Regions from separate parts of the Viridibacillus sp. d25.2 genome, predicted to be linked through region 3. Evidence: riboswitches for the same ligand, from Rfam matches in the RefSeq annotation. Region 3 holds a riboswitch; each other region holds the start of a gene.
The links. Region 3 has a riboswitch for cobalamin ahead of ACZLO7_RS12660 (Ig-like domain-containing protein). Riboswitches for the same ligand answer to the same signal wherever they lie in the genome.
Positions count from the first base shown of each region.

Region 1: it holds a riboswitch for cobalamin, as region 3 does, so the genes downstream of both, ACZLO7_RS20790 (ribonucleoside-diphosphate reductase subunit alpha) here and ACZLO7_RS12660 (Ig-like domain-containing protein) in region 3, are expected to answer to the same signal.
Region 2: it holds a riboswitch for cobalamin, as region 3 does, so the genes downstream of both, ACZLO7_RS14620 (Ig-like domain-containing protein) here and ACZLO7_RS12660 (Ig-like domain-containing protein) in region 3, are expected to answer to the same signal.
Region 4: it holds a riboswitch for cobalamin, as region 3 does, so the genes downstream of both, ACZLO7_RS20165 (ABC transporter substrate-binding protein) here and ACZLO7_RS12660 (Ig-like domain-containing protein) in region 3, are expected to answer to the same signal.

Region 1 covers NZ_CM196652.1:4,250,726-4,255,375, forward strand. The annotation lists gene ACZLO7_RS20785 (ribonucleotide-diphosphate reductase subunit beta) at 1-456, opposite strand, end outside; gene ACZLO7_RS20790 (ribonucleoside-diphosphate reductase subunit alpha) at 469-2,718, opposite strand; cobalamin riboswitch at 2,875-3,053, opposite strand; gene ACZLO7_RS20795 (PepSY domain-containing protein) at 3,290-4,462, opposite strand; gene ACZLO7_RS20800 (PepSY domain-containing protein) at 4,551-4,650, opposite strand, start outside.
Region 2 covers NZ_CM196652.1:2,966,082-2,970,731, forward strand. The annotation lists gene ACZLO7_RS14610 (GGDEF domain-containing protein) at 1-142, shown strand, start outside; gene ACZLO7_RS14615 (DNA alkylation repair protein) at 268-1,386, shown strand; gene ACZLO7_RS14620 (Ig-like domain-containing protein) at 1,503-3,320, opposite strand; cobalamin riboswitch at 3,550-3,728, opposite strand; gene ACZLO7_RS14625 (DUF4083 family protein) at 3,979-4,158, shown strand.
Region 3 covers NZ_CM196652.1:2,526,994-2,531,643, reverse strand. The annotation lists gene ACZLO7_RS12675 (YhdT family protein) at 54-320, shown strand; gene panF (sodium/pantothenate symporter) at 320-1,765, shown strand; gene ACZLO7_RS12665 (transcriptional regulator) at 1,889-2,047, shown strand; cobalamin riboswitch at 2,424-2,616, shown strand; gene ACZLO7_RS12660 (Ig-like domain-containing protein) at 2,811-4,631, shown strand.
Region 4 covers NZ_CM196652.1:4,113,098-4,117,747, forward strand. The annotation lists gene cbiB (adenosylcobinamide-phosphate synthase CbiB) at 1-314, opposite strand, end outside; gene ACZLO7_RS20155 (bifunctional ABC transporter ATP-binding protein/adenosylcobinamide amidohydrolase) at 316-1,788, opposite strand; gene ACZLO7_RS20160 (FecCD family ABC transporter permease) at 1,791-2,786, opposite strand; gene ACZLO7_RS20165 (ABC transporter substrate-binding protein) at 2,783-3,730, opposite strand; cobalamin riboswitch at 3,860-4,048, opposite strand; gene argS (arginine--tRNA ligase) at 4,372-4,650, opposite strand, start outside.

The DNA of each region.
Region 1 (4,650 bases), 1.7 Mb from region 3:
TTCCAAGACGGGCTCTGTACGCCAGAAATCGAATACTTTATCCTGCTCATCTTTTGATACTAAACTTGAAAGGATGTAAGAGTAAGAGTGATTGTGAATTACTTCCTGTTGTGCAAGGATAATCATTAAAGCATTTAAGCTCGAATCTGTTAAATAATCCGCTACTTTTCCTGCATAATCTGTTTGAACGCTATCTAACATTGCAAGTAATCCGATGGTTTTCATAAACGCTTCTTTTTCATTCGCTGTTAATGTTGGGAACTCTTTAATATCGTTCCCCATATTAATTTCGAAAGGTGTCCAGAAGTTACCTAGCATACGTTTATATTTTGGATATGCCCAGCTAAAGCGAACATCATCCCAGTTTAATATATTAGAAGAACTCCCGTTTACAATACCTGTTGAACGGTTAGGAGCTGTTTTATCCATTAATTTTCGTTGTTCTAGCTTTGTCATTTTTAATTCCCCCTAGCTTGCACACGATTCACATTCTAATAATTCAACTGAAGTTGAGCGAACGTAGTAAGTCGTTTTAATGCCTAATCTCCAAGCATTTAAGTGCAATTCCAATAGTTCTTTAGCTTTTACTGTATTTTGTACATATATATTCAACGAAATACCTTGATCGACATGACGAGCACGTGCTGCGTTTTGTTTTAAAGTCCAGTTTTGATCAATAAAGTAAGCAGATTTGTAATACCAAGTTGTTTCTTGGTTCAAATCAGGAACAGTTACTGGAATCTTATAATCTTTCTTCTCTTCTGAATAAGATTTTTGGAAGATTGGATCGATACTTGCTGTACTACCAGCAATAATTGATGTTGATGAGTTTGGCGCGATAGCCATTACATATCCGTTACGCATACCATTTTCGGCAACTGCTTGTTGTAATGCTGCCCACTTTTCACCTTTATATTGACGTTTTGTGAAGTATTCACCTGTTTGCCAGTCTGAACCTTCAAATAATGGATATTGACCTTTTTCTTTTGCTATTTCCATTGAAGCCTGAATAGTTAAGTAAGCAATTTGCTCATAAAGCTTGTCCGCAAATTCAACTGATTCCTCAGATTCCCATGCAATGCTCTTAAGTGCCAATAAATGATGCCAACCGAATGTACCAAGTCCGATACCTCGGTAACGTGCATTTGTACGTTCTGCTTGTGGAACCGGAATACGATTTAAGTCGATAACATTATCTAACATGCGTACCTGGATAGGGATTAATCTTTCTAAAGCTTCAGCAGGTACAGCTCGTCCAAGATTGATAGATGATAAATTACATACAACGAAATCTCCAGGTTTGCGACGAGTTACAATAACATCATCCTCTAATGTAATTGACTCGAACTGAGTTGCGCTCATATTTTGGAAAATTTCTGTACAAAGATTACTTGAGTAGATCATGCCTTCATGCTTATTTGGGTTTTTACGATTTACTTCATCACGATAGAACATAAATGGCACGCCAGTTTCTAACTGACTACGCATAATGCGTTTCATAATATCAATTGCTGGTACTGCTTCACGTGTTAATTTTGGGTTCGCTAAGCAAGATTCATATTTTTCACGGAATGATCCTTGTCCGCGTTTTTCGTCATAATAATCTTCTAGATTAAAGCCCATTACTTCACGGATTTCATGAGGGTCAAATAAATGCCAATCTTCACGTGCTTCAACAGCTTCCATGAAGATATCTGGTAAGCTAACACCTGTGAAAATATCATGTGCGCGCATACGCTCATCCCCGTTATTTAATTTCAAATCAAGGAATGGGAAAATATCTTTATGCCAAATATCCAGGTAAATCGCAATCGCACCTTGACGTTGACCTAGTTGATCTACTGATACTGCTGTATTATTTAATTGTTTAATCCAAGGAACAACTCCGCTTGATGCACCTTTGAAGCCACGAATAGATGAGCCACGGCTACGTACTTTCCCCATATAAACACCGATACCACCGCCAAATTTCGAAAGTGTCGCAACATCAGTGTTTGAATCATAAATACTTTGTAAACTATCATCAACTGTATCGATAAAGCAACTTGATAATTGACCATGTGTTTTACCAGCATTTGATAATGTAGGCGTTGCAGTTGTCATATATAAATTACTCATCGCCCAATAAGATTCTTTAATTTTTGCTAGACGATCTGTTTTTTCATTTTGCATAAGTGTCATTGCAATAATCATCCAACGCTCTTGTGGCAATTCAATTGGTGTTTTGTTATAGTCACATGTTACATAACGGTCTAACAACGTTTTTAAGCCGATATATGTAAAAATTTCATCTCGTTTAGGTTCAAGCATTAAGCCGATCTCATCAAGCTCCTGTTTTGTATATGAATCCGTTAAAGTTGGATCATATAAACCTTTTTCAACAAGCTTTTCAACTTGTTTAGCAAATGCTGTGTATACTTGTCCAACTTCTAGCTGACGTACCACAGACGCTTCTCTATAAACGCCCGCTAATAATAAACGAGCTGCAACGAAAGTCCAATAAGTATCCTCTTCATCTAAATAACTTAATGCTTCTAGGCTCATCGCCTTTGTCCATTCAGCATCAGTACCTTCTGGATTCTTTTCTTCCCAACGTTCAGCTTTTCGAATTAACAAACTGATTTCTTCTCTTCCGAACTCTTCCTCTAAGCGAGATAATAATGTTGCTCTTTCATATGTCATTAATTGGACCATTTTGTCGTCTCCTTTTTTACAAATATAAAAAGCGATGAATCTGCCTTCTTCGGCAGAGCCATCGCTCTAAGTTTTAAAATTGGAAACAGTTGAAATCACAACAAAAAAGTACTTTTGAAATCAAAAGTAATTTGTTCAATGCAAAGTCTCTCGCTTCCACTTCTCAACCCCCGAAGAAAGTGTCGTCATGCGAAAAAGGCAGGTCTACTGGCTCATGCATCATCCGACTGTCATCCTTCCCAAGCATTGCTCAGTGGTTAATTAACAGTCGTCCGCATTCACAGTTGCGGGGACAGCTTCGGTTTCTATACCGAATTCCCTTTTAAACCGTATATGGTACCTTTTTTCGCTCACATACTATATCTTGTGTTCTATCGATTAATCTAATCTAACATATTGTGTTCCTATCATACAAGTAGAAAATCTTAATTAAAGTAAATGAAAGCAAAAGACCTACAAAAAATGTTTTAAAATTTCCTATATAAACTATTTTGATTTTACAAAGCAGGAAAAAGGAATTGTTTTTATATAATAGAATATTAAAAAGCTACCCAAAATCGTTTTTTGGGTAGCCGAAGTTCTATTTTCAAAGAAATTAATCGTCTTCGTAATCTTTTTCGAAGTCTAGAATGGCACCAGTCATAGCATCAATTTCTAATTCGTATTCATACATACCATCTTTTACTTCAATTTCATAAACGCCATCTTCTTCATCTAATTCTATTTTAGTAATTGTACCTTTTGCTTTTGTTAAAGCAATTTGGGAAGCTTTTTGCTCCCCGATGAAAGATGATGTTGTATTTGGTGCTTTTGTAATTCTTTCTTTATCTGTAACCGTAGCTTTTCCAGTTACTGCATCTACATCGATTTCATATTCATATTCATTTGTTAGAATTTCAAATTCATATACGCCGTCTTCTTGATCATATTTTGCTTTTTTCACAGTACCATCAACACTTTGTAAAGCAATTTCTTTCGCTTTTGCAATACCAATTACGTTGCTAGTTGTTGAAGGTTTTGTCGTATTGCCAGTGCTTGGTTTAGTAGTTGTGATTACATCGTCTGCTACTTCTGATTCCTTCTTAATAATACTCCCTGTTTTTGCATCGATTTCAAATTCATATTCTGTTGTACCATTAATAATTTCGATTTCGTATACGCCATCACTTTTATCTAATTTGGCTTTTTGTACAGTACCGCCAACATTATTTAGAGCTATTTGTTTTGCTTTTTCTAAACCAATTACTTTGCCAGCTACTACTTTTTTCGAAATCTTCTCTTTTTCTTTTTTCACAATTTTGCCTGAGTACGCATTGATATCAAATTCGTATTCATATCCTGCTCTAATGATTTCGATTTCGTAAATACCATCTTCTCTATCTAATTTCGCTTTTTTGACAGAGCCTTTAACCGATTTCAATGCTATTTCTTTCGCTTTTGCTAATCCAATTACCTGTTTCTCATTTACTGTATTAGATACTTTTGAGATTTCCATTTTCTTTTCTAGTAATTCTCCAGTTTTTGCATCTAACTTTAGTTCATATTCTTTATTGTTTTTACCCTGTACATCGATTTCATATACTTGAGTACCTTTTTCTTTATCCAATTCAACTTTGTAAACTGTACCTTTTACGTAGCTAAGTGCTTTTTTCGAGATTTCTTCTGAAGATAAAATTTTACCTGAGTTAGCTTGAATTCCTGCTGCCGCAACTACTCCAGATACTGCAAGTGAACCTGTAATTGCTAATACCGTAATCATTTTTTTCATAATTAATTGCCTCCTCCTTGATACTTATACTTTACACAATGAAAATGAAAGAATAAGGAGAAAAAGATTAGAATTTGATGAGAAATTATTAATCCCACGTAGTCGAAATCACTTTTCCAGAAACGGCATGAATTTGAAATTCTGCATCTTTGTCGTTCCCTTCAATCTCCACTATATAATATCCACCA
Region 2 (4,650 bases), 440 kb from region 3:
ACTTACATTTACAGTTAGCATGGGTATGGCTAAGAACCGTAAAGGCGAAATAAATTCTTTCCACGAAATCTTCAAGCATGCAGACATAGCTTTATATAAAGCAAAAGAAAATGGGCGGAATCAGATTAGGCAGTACGAGTAAGCTATTATTAAAGTAATTACTTCTTTATACCAAAATAAGGTATACTTAAACTTCATATTCAGAAATGAATTAGAAGTTTATTTTATTTGATTGTATTATCTCTTTTAAAAGGAGCAAAAAGAATTATGGCAGAACTACGTAAAGATGTTTATAATAAAGCGTTTTTTTTACAATTTTCTGAGAAGGTTAAAAACGTATATCCAGCATTTGATGAACAGCTTTTCATGACTCTTTTACTTGATGAAGGATGGGAACAACGAGAATTAAAGCAAAGGACTCGACATATTTCAATTACATTAAGAGCTACCTTACCTCCTTCTTATCCCGATGCTATTGTTGTTTTAAGTCAACTCGCTCCTGAGTGCAAAGGTTTTGAATACTTATTTTTCCCTGACTTTATAGAGGTATATGGTTTAACAGATTGGGAAACTTCAATTGAAGCATTGAAACTCTTTACACTAACCTCCAGTGCTGAATTCGCTGTGCGCCCATTTATAGAACAAGATCCAAAAAGAATGATGGCTATTATGGAAGAGTGGGCTACTGATGAAAATGAGCATGTTCGTAGGCTAGCGAGTGAAGGGTGTCGCCCCCGCCTTCCTTGGGCACCAGCTTTAACGATGTTTAAAATAAACCCTGCCCCAATTATCCGAATCTTAGAATTGTTAAAGGCGGATGACAGCGAATATGTCCGAAAAAGTGTTGCAAATAATTTAAATGATATAACAAAAGATCATCCTGAATTAGTGAAATCTCTTGGCAAAAGTTGGATGGGACAAAATTCTAAAACCGATTGGATCATCAAACATGCCTGTAGAACACTCCTTAGACAAGCAGATCCAACCACACTTGCCTTATTCGGGTTCCATCATGCCCCTACTGTTGAATTAAAAGATTTTAATCTCTCAACAGATCAAATAGCGATAGGAGATGCATTTACATTTACATTTACCTTTGCTAATCCGACAACAGATGCCACAAAACTTCGAATAGAGTACGGTATCGACTTTATGAAAGCTAATGGCATAACACGTAGAAAGCTCTTTAAGATAACTGAAAATACGTATCTACATGGCGAATATACTTATACTAGAAGTCATTCCTTTAAACAGCTATCTACTAGAAAACACTATGCCGGTAAACATCGAATAGCAATCGTTATAAACGGTGTGGAAATGGCTGGGATTGATTTTCTATTGAAAGAAGAAAAGCAGACAATTTCAGGAGTTGTAAATAATTTATAATTAACCTCTTGTTGGTGATAGTTTAATTCATATAGACTAATACCTTAAAAAATGTTTTTCTATAAAGTTAAAAAGCTTCAGATTCTTAACGAATCCGAAGCTTTTTCATTTAAATATTACTTCACTTTTATACTTAATTTGCTGCTTCTATTTCCTACTTGATCTTTAGCATAAATAGATACTGTTGATTTAGCTTTTTGTTTTTTGATTTTCACACTGAAATTACCTTTGTCTGTTGCTTTAGCAGTACCAATTTTTTTATGTTTACTATTGTAAATTGTAATGGTCGCTCTTGCCTCAGTTTTACCAGTTACTTTTGTAGTTTTCGATGTAATTTTAGATACTTTTGGTTTTTTCGGCGCAATTTTGTCTTTAACAGTAACTGTTTTTGATATGCCTTTATTGCCTTCTGTATCTAGAGTTTTTACAACTAATTTTACATTAGCTTTTTGTTTTGAAAATTTCAGTGTATAGTTGCCTTTGCTACTAGCTTTTGTTGATTTAAGTAGTTTTGAGCCATTATAAATAGAAACTATTGCTTTCGCTTCTGTAATCCCTTTTACAGTTGTTGTTTTGTTTGAAATTGATCCGACTGTAAGTTTTGTTGGGCCTATTTTATCTAATACAGTAATTGTTTTTGAAATACCCTCATTGCCAGCTTCATCAGTAGTCTTTACCACTAATTTGACATTCGCCTTTTGTGCAGGAATCTTTAGTGTGAATACTCCATTCCCGTTGGCCTTTGTAGATGTAAGTAGTCTATTGCCATAGTATATTGAGACAGTTGCATTTGCTTCTGTCGTTCCTGTTACTGAAGTTGTTTTGTTTGAAATTGTACCTACTGTAAGTTCAGAAGGCCCTACATTATCAGGTTCTGGTTTTTCTTCTGGTACACTTGGATCAGGAGTTTCACCTGCAGCTAATCGAGCAAATGTTGATTTGCCATTTAGAGCATCGGCTAGAGCGATGATAACCTGTTCAGTCGCCATCAAATTCGATTTTGTATCATTTGCCATCCACTTAAATGAACCATCTGATAGTTGATACTGATCAATCATTTGCTCTAGAATATTAACTTTTTTACCGTCTTTTTCATAGCTCCATTTATCAGTTGTTAAATCTTCACCAGCTGTAGCAAGTCCCATAATAATACTAGCCATTGAGTTCGCATTATTAACAAAACCTTCTTTTTGATATTTTGCATGGAGACCATTTACCGCTTTAGTAATTGCTTCTTCAACTGTTAAATTCTTATCTTCTATATCATTAATAAGCGTTAAAGCAGTTATATTCCACCCTGTTACATCAAGATCATCGGATGAACCGAATCCAGAAAATAAACCTGAAGCATTTTGTTTCTTTAAAATAACTGATAGATGTTTCTCTTTGTCATAAGTTCCTTTTGCTAATCCTAGTGCAATAGATGCCCAAGATTCACCATAGGCTGTAAAGAAGCTACCATCTACTTTTTGTTTGTTTTGTAAATCCTCAACAATATTACGTTGCCCTAGGTTTGTTGGATCCAACCCTAGAATATAGGCACCGATAATTGTACCTGCATCTTCATTAGATGTACTTGAAGCAGTTGCTTTTGTTTTCATCCAATATGATTTATCACTTGTAACTTCTGAGCCCTCTGCCCATTTGTAATTTTTAATATCCATTCCTAATGCATACATAGCAGATAATGACCAGTAGCCACTATGTGAGCCAATTACTCTAGAACTAATAGTTTGTTTGTTAGTGATATAATATTGCTTTGCTTTCTCTAGTGAGTTTACTAGTTTTTCTTTGATTGCTTGTGACGATGTTGTTTGAGTTACATTTACTTCATTGTTTACTACCGTATTATTTTCAGCTTGAGCTGCAAACGGTGTTAGTAATGATAATAGCATTACAAAAGCTAGCATCCTACTTAATGAACGTTTTAACATTTGAATCCCTCCAATTTTATTAGGTTTTGTAGCATTCGGAAATCGGCTTTTTTATGCTAATAAACTAAATAACTTTCACTTATGTTTAATTCATGTAATTTATAAGTTCTTAACAAAAAAAAAAGCTATTTCTCCATAGAGAAATAGCATAAATACAAAGAAATATAAAACAATAGAATTGTCCAATATAGATTGTTTTGCCGTAATCTCACTTTATTCCGAAGAGTAGATATACACTTTGAATTAGATAGGTCTCCTGGCTTTTGCATCAGTTTACTTTAAGGCCCTTCCCGTTTAAAACAGTGGTATTCCCTTATTTCATCAGCATTTACAGTTGCGGATACAGCTTCGGTACTTCACCGAATTCCCTTTTATGTATGTAATTACATCTAATTCTGGCATAAAATATTCACTTAATACAAACTTATCATAATATTTAAAATTAATCTATCTAATTTTGATTAATATTTGACATTTATTTCACCATACATCAAATATCTACATTTTAAAATATTAAAATGCATTTTTCTGTGTCAAAAAATAGTATATATATGTGATTCTATCACTCAACAAATAACAGTATATTCAAATACATGCTATTATTAGTGAATATATCTATTTTTTAAAAATACAAATTTATAAATAAAGGAGAGATTAGATGGACAGTTCAGTACTTTTATTTATTTGCTTAGCTTTAATATTATTAGGTACGATTTCTTTCATGCTGTTTGTGAGAAGGATCATTATTAATACAACTCCAACCCCAAAGAATGAATACACAGAACTAAATGAAAAATTGGATAAGATTATTATGTTATTGGAGAAGCAATCTAAGTAATTGTTATTCATTATCAAAAAACGAGCTGCTGTCCTTATATCAAACTTAGCTCGTTTTATTTTGATTTTAAGATAAATTTAATTCTACTTCGATAATAACAGGCGACCATTTTGCCATAAGACCTCTACAGGAATTTCAAAAAATGCAGAAAGCTTTTCACTTACGCCTAATTTCCGGTAAACTTAATAACAAAAAACCGACTAATTTTTACATAAAGTTTGTTAACATTTTTTTATTATTAGTTTACTGAAAGGTGTGAGTACAATTTTTAATTCAATAAAAACGAATCTATTATTTTCTATTTTTCTATCAATAATGTTTGGAATCTTAATTTTTATAATTTTTAAAAATTATAAAGGTGAATTAGATTGGGGCAATACAATTTTGGTTATTGGTGGATTTTTCGCATTTTTCAACACCGGAATAGTATATCAAAAATATTTATTTTCAAAAAAAAAATGAAAGTACTATTAGTTTGAAATGAAAATGCCC
Region 3 (4,650 bases):
TAAAAGCAACTTATTTTCTATAAGTTGTGATTTATCATAAAGGAGATTGTTATATGAATGATAAGCGTTATAAAATTGCGCATCGTGAAGCGATTATTGGGGTAATACTTGTTATCATCAATTTTAGTATTTGGTTTGGCTTTGCTTATGGAATGGGATCAGGAGATCCTACTTCTTATACATATGTGCTTGGATTTCCAGCATGGTTTTTCTACAGCTGTATTGCAGGCACTATTTTCATGGTCATCCTTATAGTTTTCGTAATCAAATTTTTCTTCACTGATGTCCCTTTTGACGATGAGGATGGTGAACACAAATGATACATTGGCAAGTAATTATTCCATTAGTTGTTTTTCTAGTACTTATCTTTGCGATTGGTATATGGGCGAATCGCCAAGTTATGCAATCAAATTCTTTCTTGCAAGAGTATTTCCTTGGTGGGCGTGAAATGGGCGGTTTTCTACTTGCGATGACAATGATGGCGACTTACGGTAGTGCTGGTAGTTTTATCGGTGGACCAGGTGTAGCCTATAATACGGGCCTCGGCTGGGTGCTTCTAGCCATGGCGCAGTTACCTGCAGGTTATTTCGTTCTAATGATTCTCGGTAAAAAGTTTGCAATAATAGCACGTAAGTATCAGGCAATAACGCTAATTGATTTTTTAAGGGAACGCTATCAAAGTAAAACGGTTGTTATTGTATCCGCAGCCAGTATCATATTATTCCTATTTGCTTCCATGGCAGCGCAGTGGATAGGTGGGGCGCGGTTAATCGAATCATTAACGGGCTTAAACTATTCTACAGCTTTGTTTATCTTTGCTGGGGCTGTTTTAATTTATGTAATAATCGGAGGTTTCCGTGCAGTTGCTTTAACGGATGCTGTACAAGGCTCTGTGATGGTTATTGGGACAATCATTTTACTTGTCGCGACGGTTATTGCTGGTGGTGGAATATCGAATATAATGAATGATTTAGTTGTTGAAAATCCTAATCTTGTATCTCCATATGGTGCAGATCGTAGTTTAACTCCATTATATGTATCGACATTTTGGATACTCATTGGAATAGGCGTTATTGGTTTACCACAAATTGCAGTTCGTGCAATGTCGTATAAAAACTCTAAAGGCATGCATTCAGCCATAATCATTGGCACAATTGCACTTGCTACAGTTATGTTTGGGATGCATTTAATCGGTGTTCTAGCACGGCCGGTATTACGAGGAATAGAAATAGGTGATAAAGTGATGCCTTTACTGACGTTAAAAGTATTACCACCTTATTTAGCCGGGATTGTTCTTGCTGCACCAATGGCAGCGATCATGTCGACAGTAAATGCTTTACTTATTTTAGTAAGTTCTACTGTTGTAAAAGATATTTACTTAAACTATATTAAACCGACTGCATCAGATGCACAGATTAAAAAGGCAAGTTTCTATGTTACTACAATTATTGGAATAGCAGTGGTACTGGTAGCTCTTCGTCCACCGGATTTACTTGTTTGGCTGAACTTATTTGCTTTCGGTGGATTAGAATCTGTATTCTTATGGCCGGTTATATTTGGCCTCTACTGGAAAACAGGAAACAAATACGGTGCAATTTCATCAATGATTATAGGAATCTCATCTTATATCTACATTGATCAATTTATGCCAAGAGTATTAGGTATGCATACAGTTACAATACCAATTATTTTATCCTTAGTAGCATTTGTAGTAGTAAGTCTTGCGACTAAGAACAAAGTAAAGGCTAACTCATTGATTATTTAAAATGGAAACACCAAACTTTCAGAAGTATAGTTTGGTGTTTTTTTCTACCTAATTGACAGATAACTCTAACTGTTATATAATAATTTAAAATAACTAGATTGTTATATAACAGGGGGTAGTTACATGGAGATGTATAGAGAAGGCTATGAAACGTATTGTCTAGCTTGTGAAAATTATGGTATGGAGTCGATGAATTATTATCTTTACGTGAGAAACTTAACAGTAGAGCAGTTAAACGCATTTAACCAACATACGAAGGGAAGCGATGATTACGAAGTCTGATGCCATAGGAATTTTATAAAAACCCTACCAGTTGTTTATAACAGGTAGGGTTTTATTGTGTTTATCTTATTAAGCCACTATTTACTGTTTAATAACACTATAGATATTTGGCTATTTCGAACATTCGTTTAAAATTCGAACAGGAATATATAACCCCTTAACTGTGTTATGTACAGATGCAAAAGTATACAGGGGGCAATCCTTATATATTCTCTACTAAAATCAACGTATTCGAATTGATTATTAATTTTGAAGAAAATCAATAATCAAATTAAACAGAGCCTATTTTAAAAGGAAAAATCTGAATTTTACTAAAATATAAAAAATCAATTTACATTCCAAACCTTTTATGAAATACTTTAGATTAATAGACAATTAAATATTTTCTTATAAAAGTGCTTATGTTCATCATAAGCTAAAAGGGAAATCGGTTAAAATCCGGTGCAGCCCCGCTACTGTAAGTGTGGATGAAATTGTTGCAAACCACTGGCGCAAGTTAAATGTGTTGGGAAGGAACAAGAGTAAGGAGATACACAAGCCAGGAGACCTGCTTTTATAATGTAGTTTCAATTCTTCGAGGGGGAGATATGGAGCATCGAAAGCCTTTTTTTGTATCTCATTGTACATTTTTTCTGGTTTTTCGCCGTCCAAGTTCTCTTTACATTGTGTAAAGGGATATTTTTTTGCCCTTTTATACAAATCGATATCCTTTTGAAGTAAAAACTACTAATATTTAATAAAAAAAGAAGTGAGGGATTTCAACATGTACACAAGTAAATGGGTTAGAAAATGGATAGCACCTATCGGGATGGCAAGTTTATTAGCTTTATCACAACTTCCAGGAGAATTATCGACAGCTAACGCTGCTGAAAATACATCTGCAACAGTTCAAATAAAAGCAAAAGATGTCAGCTATAAAAATGTTCTAAATTCAACTGCAGCATTTTTACTACAACAAGTACCTAATCCATCGTTTGGTGATGAAGACTATGTGACAGATTTTGCTCGTGCTAGTGTGCCAGTACCTTCGAAATATTATGAAACGTACTATAATAACCTTGTTAAAGAAGTGAATAGTAAAAAGGGTAAAATTTCAGAAGACGTTGGTAAATATTCAAAAGTTATTATAGCTTTAACATCCATTAACAAAGATCCACGTAATGTGGGTGGATATGATTTAGTAAAATTAATGTATGATACATATTTGGCTACTGAACAAGCTGGAAAATTAACGAACGGAAACAAATTCCATTTACTATATGCTATTGATACAAAAAACTATGATTTATCTACTGAAGCGAAATATTCTAAAATTACTAGAACACAATTAGTGAATGATTTAGTAAAAGACCAACTTGAGGATGGCTCATTTGCTTGGGATCTAAAATGGGGTTCTGATAAAGACACAACATCAATGACTGCTACTGCCTTAGCCCCTTATACAAAGGATGACAAAGTAAAAGCAGCGGTTGAAAAAGCTAATGAGTATTTAGGGAAAGAATTAGGCAAACAAGGTGGATTCTACTCTGAGTGGGCAAAAGGTGATAGTCCAGAAACAGTGTCTCAATTCATCATTAACCTAACATCAAATAAAACGAATCCAAAAACTGACCCACGTTTCATCAAAGGTGATGGACACTGGGCTGTTTCAAACCTAGTGAGTTTTGTAGATAGTACTACAGGTGGTTTGAAAAGCGGTTTATCTTTAAAAATCCCTAATTTAATGTCTTCTGATCAAGGTTTACGTGCACTTGGTGCATATGAACGCTTAGAAGAAGGCAAAAACAGCATTTACAATATGTCAGATGCTGCAGAATCTATTAAATTCTACACAGTTGATATTGCTGCTCCTGTAATTGAAGCTGTTGGTGATAGCGAAACTGTTGTAAGAGGAAAATCAACAGCCAATGCCACTGTTTATATTTACAATAACAATAATCTATTGAATAAAGCTAAAGCAGATGCTAAAGGGAAATTCTCAGTTACGATTAAAAATCAAACAGTTGGTAGCAATATTATTGCAATCGCTGAAAATGCAGATGGTGTAAGAAGTAACAATGCTACAACAATTGTTAAAGACATCACAGCACCAGCAGTAGCTACAGCTAACAAAGTAAGTGATCAAACAACAATCGTAAAAGGTAAAGCTGAAGCAGGCGCGAAAGTTACGATTTATAATGGTTCTAAATCACTTACATCAACAACTGCGACGTCTAAAGGCACGTACTCATTAACAATCAAAAAACAAAAAGCTAATTCAACATTGAAAATTTATGTAACAGACGCAGCTAAAAATAAAAGTGCAGCATACACATTAAAAGTAGCTGATAAAACGGCTCCTAAAGCACCATCAGTTAAAAAAGTAACAAAATCAACTAGCGAAGTAACTGGTACAGCTGAAAAAAGTGCACTAGTGTATGTACTAAAAGGTAAAACGTTAATCGGTAAAGGAACAGTTAATAGTAAAGGTCAATTTACGGTGAAAATCAAAAATCAAAAAGCCAATACTAAATTAACTGTCTATGCAAAAAACAAAGCAGGTAATAAAAGTATATCTACAAAAGTAACTGTAAAAACAAAATAATTTGTAAGAAAAAGGAAGG
Region 4 (4,650 bases), 1.6 Mb from region 3:
TCAAGTGCTGCTTGTTTTAGACTTTTCCCCGCTAAACCTACAGCTATTAATATTGATTCTACAAAAATACCTAGAATAGTGTTGATAGAATAAGCGATATAAATTATCGTGAATGTAACTGCTGTTGTTAAACCAACAACGATTAAGACAAGAAAAAAACCTTTTAATTTACGATGTTTACCATTATTCAAACATTCTGTTAGTTTAGCAATCAAATTGCCAATCCATCGAACAGGATGTGGCATTTTGGGAGGGTCACCTATTAACCAATCTAAGGCAATTCCAATCGTACAAGCAATAATATGTGCTAACATTTTATAACCATCCCTTGGCACGTTTGTATTCTTGTAATGCTGTAACTGTCGTTTCATAAACACCATGACCAATCAGCTTGCCAATATCTGTGATGGGGCCAGCGTATTCCATGAACGTACCATTTTGTGTTGCGGCAATTAATAGGCTATCAGTTGATGTGCCTGTTGCAATCGTATGTGATATTGGATCCATGATATCCTCTTGCTGCATTGCTTTTACCTTTGCTTCAGTAGCTGTTATCATTGCTTGCATAAAGGACTCTTCCGTTAATTTCCCGTTAATGATGACCCAAGTATTGATCGTTCCTATATACGGTTTACTTGCTCTTTCATGCGCCTTTGAAACATCCACTGCATTTCCAACACCAGCTGTCACAGCAACAATAATACTTCCAATAGAGCTTGAGAACTTACGAATAACTACATACTTAGCTGCAACTGCCGTCATCATGGCCACTGTATTAGAAGGCATAAAATTATGTTGTTCTAGATAATTTTTTAACTCCTCATGGGCATCTGCACACATATAACTCAAATCGACTGTACGATTGACAAAAGATTGGAACCAACCAAAGCCTGCATTATGAACAGCTGAGGATACGGTCTTTAAAGGAAATTCCGTACGAAGTTCAACAAATTCATCTCTTACTTTGAATTGTTCTTTAGTCACTACATATGATTCACGTTCATCAATACTGGTTGGCATTAGTGTAACTTGTGGCTTTGGCAATTCTGGATGCGGATAGCTTGAAACGCGTGTATTATATACTTCTAAAATTTGTTGTTCTTTCAACACTTCATGTGGTTCACCAATAGCCTTTACATGCCCATTCTCCATTAACAACAGCTGATCACAATATAGTGAAGCTAAATTCATATCATGAAAAACAGAGATAACTGTTAAGCCATTTTGTACTGCTTCAAGACGAATCATATCTAGTAGTTGGCGTTGATGTGCAATATCTAAATGATTCGTTGGTTCATCTAAAAGTAAGATACCGGCTTGCTGAGCTAGTGCTTGGGCTACAAATGTACGTTGTTGCTCCCCACCTGATAAAAACTCGAGATTTGTATGTTCATAGTAATCCACACCGGTTTGCTTCATAGCTTTTTTTACTGCGTTTTCATCTTGTTCTGACCATGTTGAAAACCAACTATTTTGATGTGGATAGCGACCTAAAGCTATCGTCTCACGTACTGTATGTGAAAAGGAATGGGCATGAAGCTGAGGTAATACAGCCATTTTGCGCGCAAATTCCTTCGGTGAGAAGTTTTTAATGTTTTGTTCCTCGATAAGTACTTGACCAGTTGTTGAAGGCAAGATACCACTAATCACTTTTAATAACGTGGATTTACCACTACCATTCGGTCCTAATACACCAAGAATTTCACCCTTCTTCACGGTAAACGAAACGTCTTGTACTATTGGCCTGGTAGCATCATAGCCTCCAGTAACATGTTCTACAGTAAGCATAATTACGCACCTTTCGTTCTTCTTTGTCGGAAAAAGATATATGAAAATACTGGCGCTCCAATAAATGCGGTAATAACACCAATTGGCAACTCTGTTGGTGCAATAATCGTTCGAGCAAATAAATCACAAACAATTAGTAAGGATGCTCCATTTAAAAACGATAACGGTAACAAATGACGGTGATCTGCACCAAATAAAAGACGTGTCATATGTGGTACAACAAGTCCTACAAAACCAATTGTGCCAGACACCGCTACTGCAGCACCTGTTAACATAGATCCACCAATTAGTATGAGCATTTTACTTTTCTTCACATCAACACCAAGATACTTCGCACGTTCTTCTCCAAATAACATAGCATTTAATTCACGCCGGTTTAGCCATAATAAAAATGATCCGATGAGTACAAATGGCCACACCATTTTGACATATGGCCATCCACGCATTGAAACGCTACCCATAAGCCACCCAATGATTTGGCGTAACTCGTCTCCTGTTAATGCGATTAATAAGGAAATAACCGAACCCAAAAATGAACTAACAATTATACCTGTTAAAATCAATGTTTCCATCTTCAACGTACGATCGACTAAACGTGCAAAAGCCATTACACCCATCATCGCCAATAAGGCCCCTAGCATGCTGAAGGCTGGTAATGTATATATACCTAAAATAGGGGTCGAAATGCCGAAAAAGAGCGTCACCACAGCACCTACTGAGGCACCGGATGACACTCCTAACGTATACGGATCGGCGAGAGGATTCTTCAGCAATCCTTGGAAAGCAGCACCCGCAATTGCCAGTGAGGCTCCTACTAAACCTGCAAGCACAACACGCGGCATGCGTATTTTCCATAATATATTCGTCGCTGTTGGATCCGCTGCCGTATTCCATAACGTACTAATTGGTACTTTAACAGAACCAATTGATACACCTAGCCAAATGCTAACAATTAAAATCACAAAGGCTATGGTGTATCCTATAATGGTTTTCTTCACTCAAAAGCCTCTGGATATACTGCTTTTGCAATGCCCTCTAAGCCTTCAGCAAGACGAGGACCAGTTCGGCTTGTTAAGTTCACATCAACTTGAACAACTGCATCATTTTTTACAGCTGTAATACTATCGAAGCCTTGACGTTTTTTCACCTTTTCAACAATACCTTTTACATAGTTATAATTCACAATAATTGTATCTGGATTACGTTTTACAATTTCTTCAGGACTAATTTTTGGCCAACCTGTTAGATCTGCTGTAACGTTTTTAATATTAGCTAAGTCAAACATTTCTTGCATAAATGTATCTTTACCAACAGTGTAAATATCAGGTTCATCTTGTATTTCGACAAATGCTGTTTTTTGTTTTACGTCTTTTACTTTTGCTTGTACTTCTTTTACTTTTGCTTTCATATCATCAGTAATCTTCTTAGCCTCATCCGCTTTACCAGTAATGTGGCCTATTTGTTCAATTGTTTTATACGTTTCTTCAAAATTCACAGCGTTTTTTACAACAAAAACTTTCAATCCAGCATCACGTAATTGTTGGAGATCTGCTTCTGAAAGTGTTTCGTGTGCGAAAACAACGTCTGGATTTAAGCTAATAATTTTCTCAGCATCAAATTTCACACCGCCAATTTTTTCTTTTTTCGTTGCAGCTTCTGGGTAATCATCATTATCAGATACAGCTGTAATTTCCTTATCTAAACCTAATGCGAAAAGAATTTCTGTATTACTTGGTACCAAAGTAATAATGCTCTTTGGTGCTTCTGTAAATTTCACATCATTACCAAGTGCATCTGTCTCTGTTAATGGGTACCCTGCTACCTGTTGCTCTGTCGCTGACTCACTATTTTCCTTTTTCTTCGTATCTTCCGTTTGGCCACAGCCTACTAATACGCCTAGTGCTAAAAAGAACACTAAACAAAATTGCCATATTTTCTTCATTTGCATTTCCTCCTTGTTCATAAAAAAAATCTCTCGTTTTACGACGAGAGATACGATGACAGTGAATATATACATAGCAGTACTCATACTGCACTTTTACTGACACCATTTCTATCCGCGTAGTTCTAATTGGTAGTCTCCATGTTGGTAGGTCTCCTGGCTCGTGATTACAGCTTACCGCGCCTTCCCAAAGCCTATGCTTCAGTGGCAAATTACGACTTGCTCACACTTACAGTGGCGGGACCGCGTCGGATTTCCACCGACTTCCCTTTTCTCTTCACATAATCTAAGTAAAGAACCAACATGTATCACAATATACAATTTTTTTTATTACATCGTGTTCAATTATACAGAAAATTAAATACTTGTCCAAGTTGTTTCAAATAGGATTGGTGGAATTAGGAGAACTCCCTACTTGAAGTTGACTATTATTTTTGTTTTTTATTATTTATTTTAAAAGTAAAAGTGAATTGAATGATTTCAGCTATTTTATCCTTAATTTGAGCAATTTCATTTTTGCCTTAATCCTTTATTTAAATAAAAAGACTATTCCTCACAGAAATAGTAAGGAATAGTCTAATTTGAAAGCGTCAATTAACCCCCTACAGCATTTGCTGCATAAGAAGATAAATGGGCTTCAATTACATTTTTTCAGGTGCCGATACGCCAATTAGTTTTAGTGCATTTGCGATTGTTGTACGTACTGCTGTGATTAGAGCTAAACGAGCTTCTGAGCGCTCTTTGTTGTCAGCATCTAATACTTTTTCAGCATTGTAGAAGCTGTGGAAAGTTGCAGCTAGTTCTTGAATGTAGTTAGTAATACGGTGTGGTGTACGATTCTTTGCAGCATCCGCAACAACTTGTGGGAAGTCCCCTACTTTTTTCAAGACATCAATTTCTTTTTCTGCATTTAGAAGATT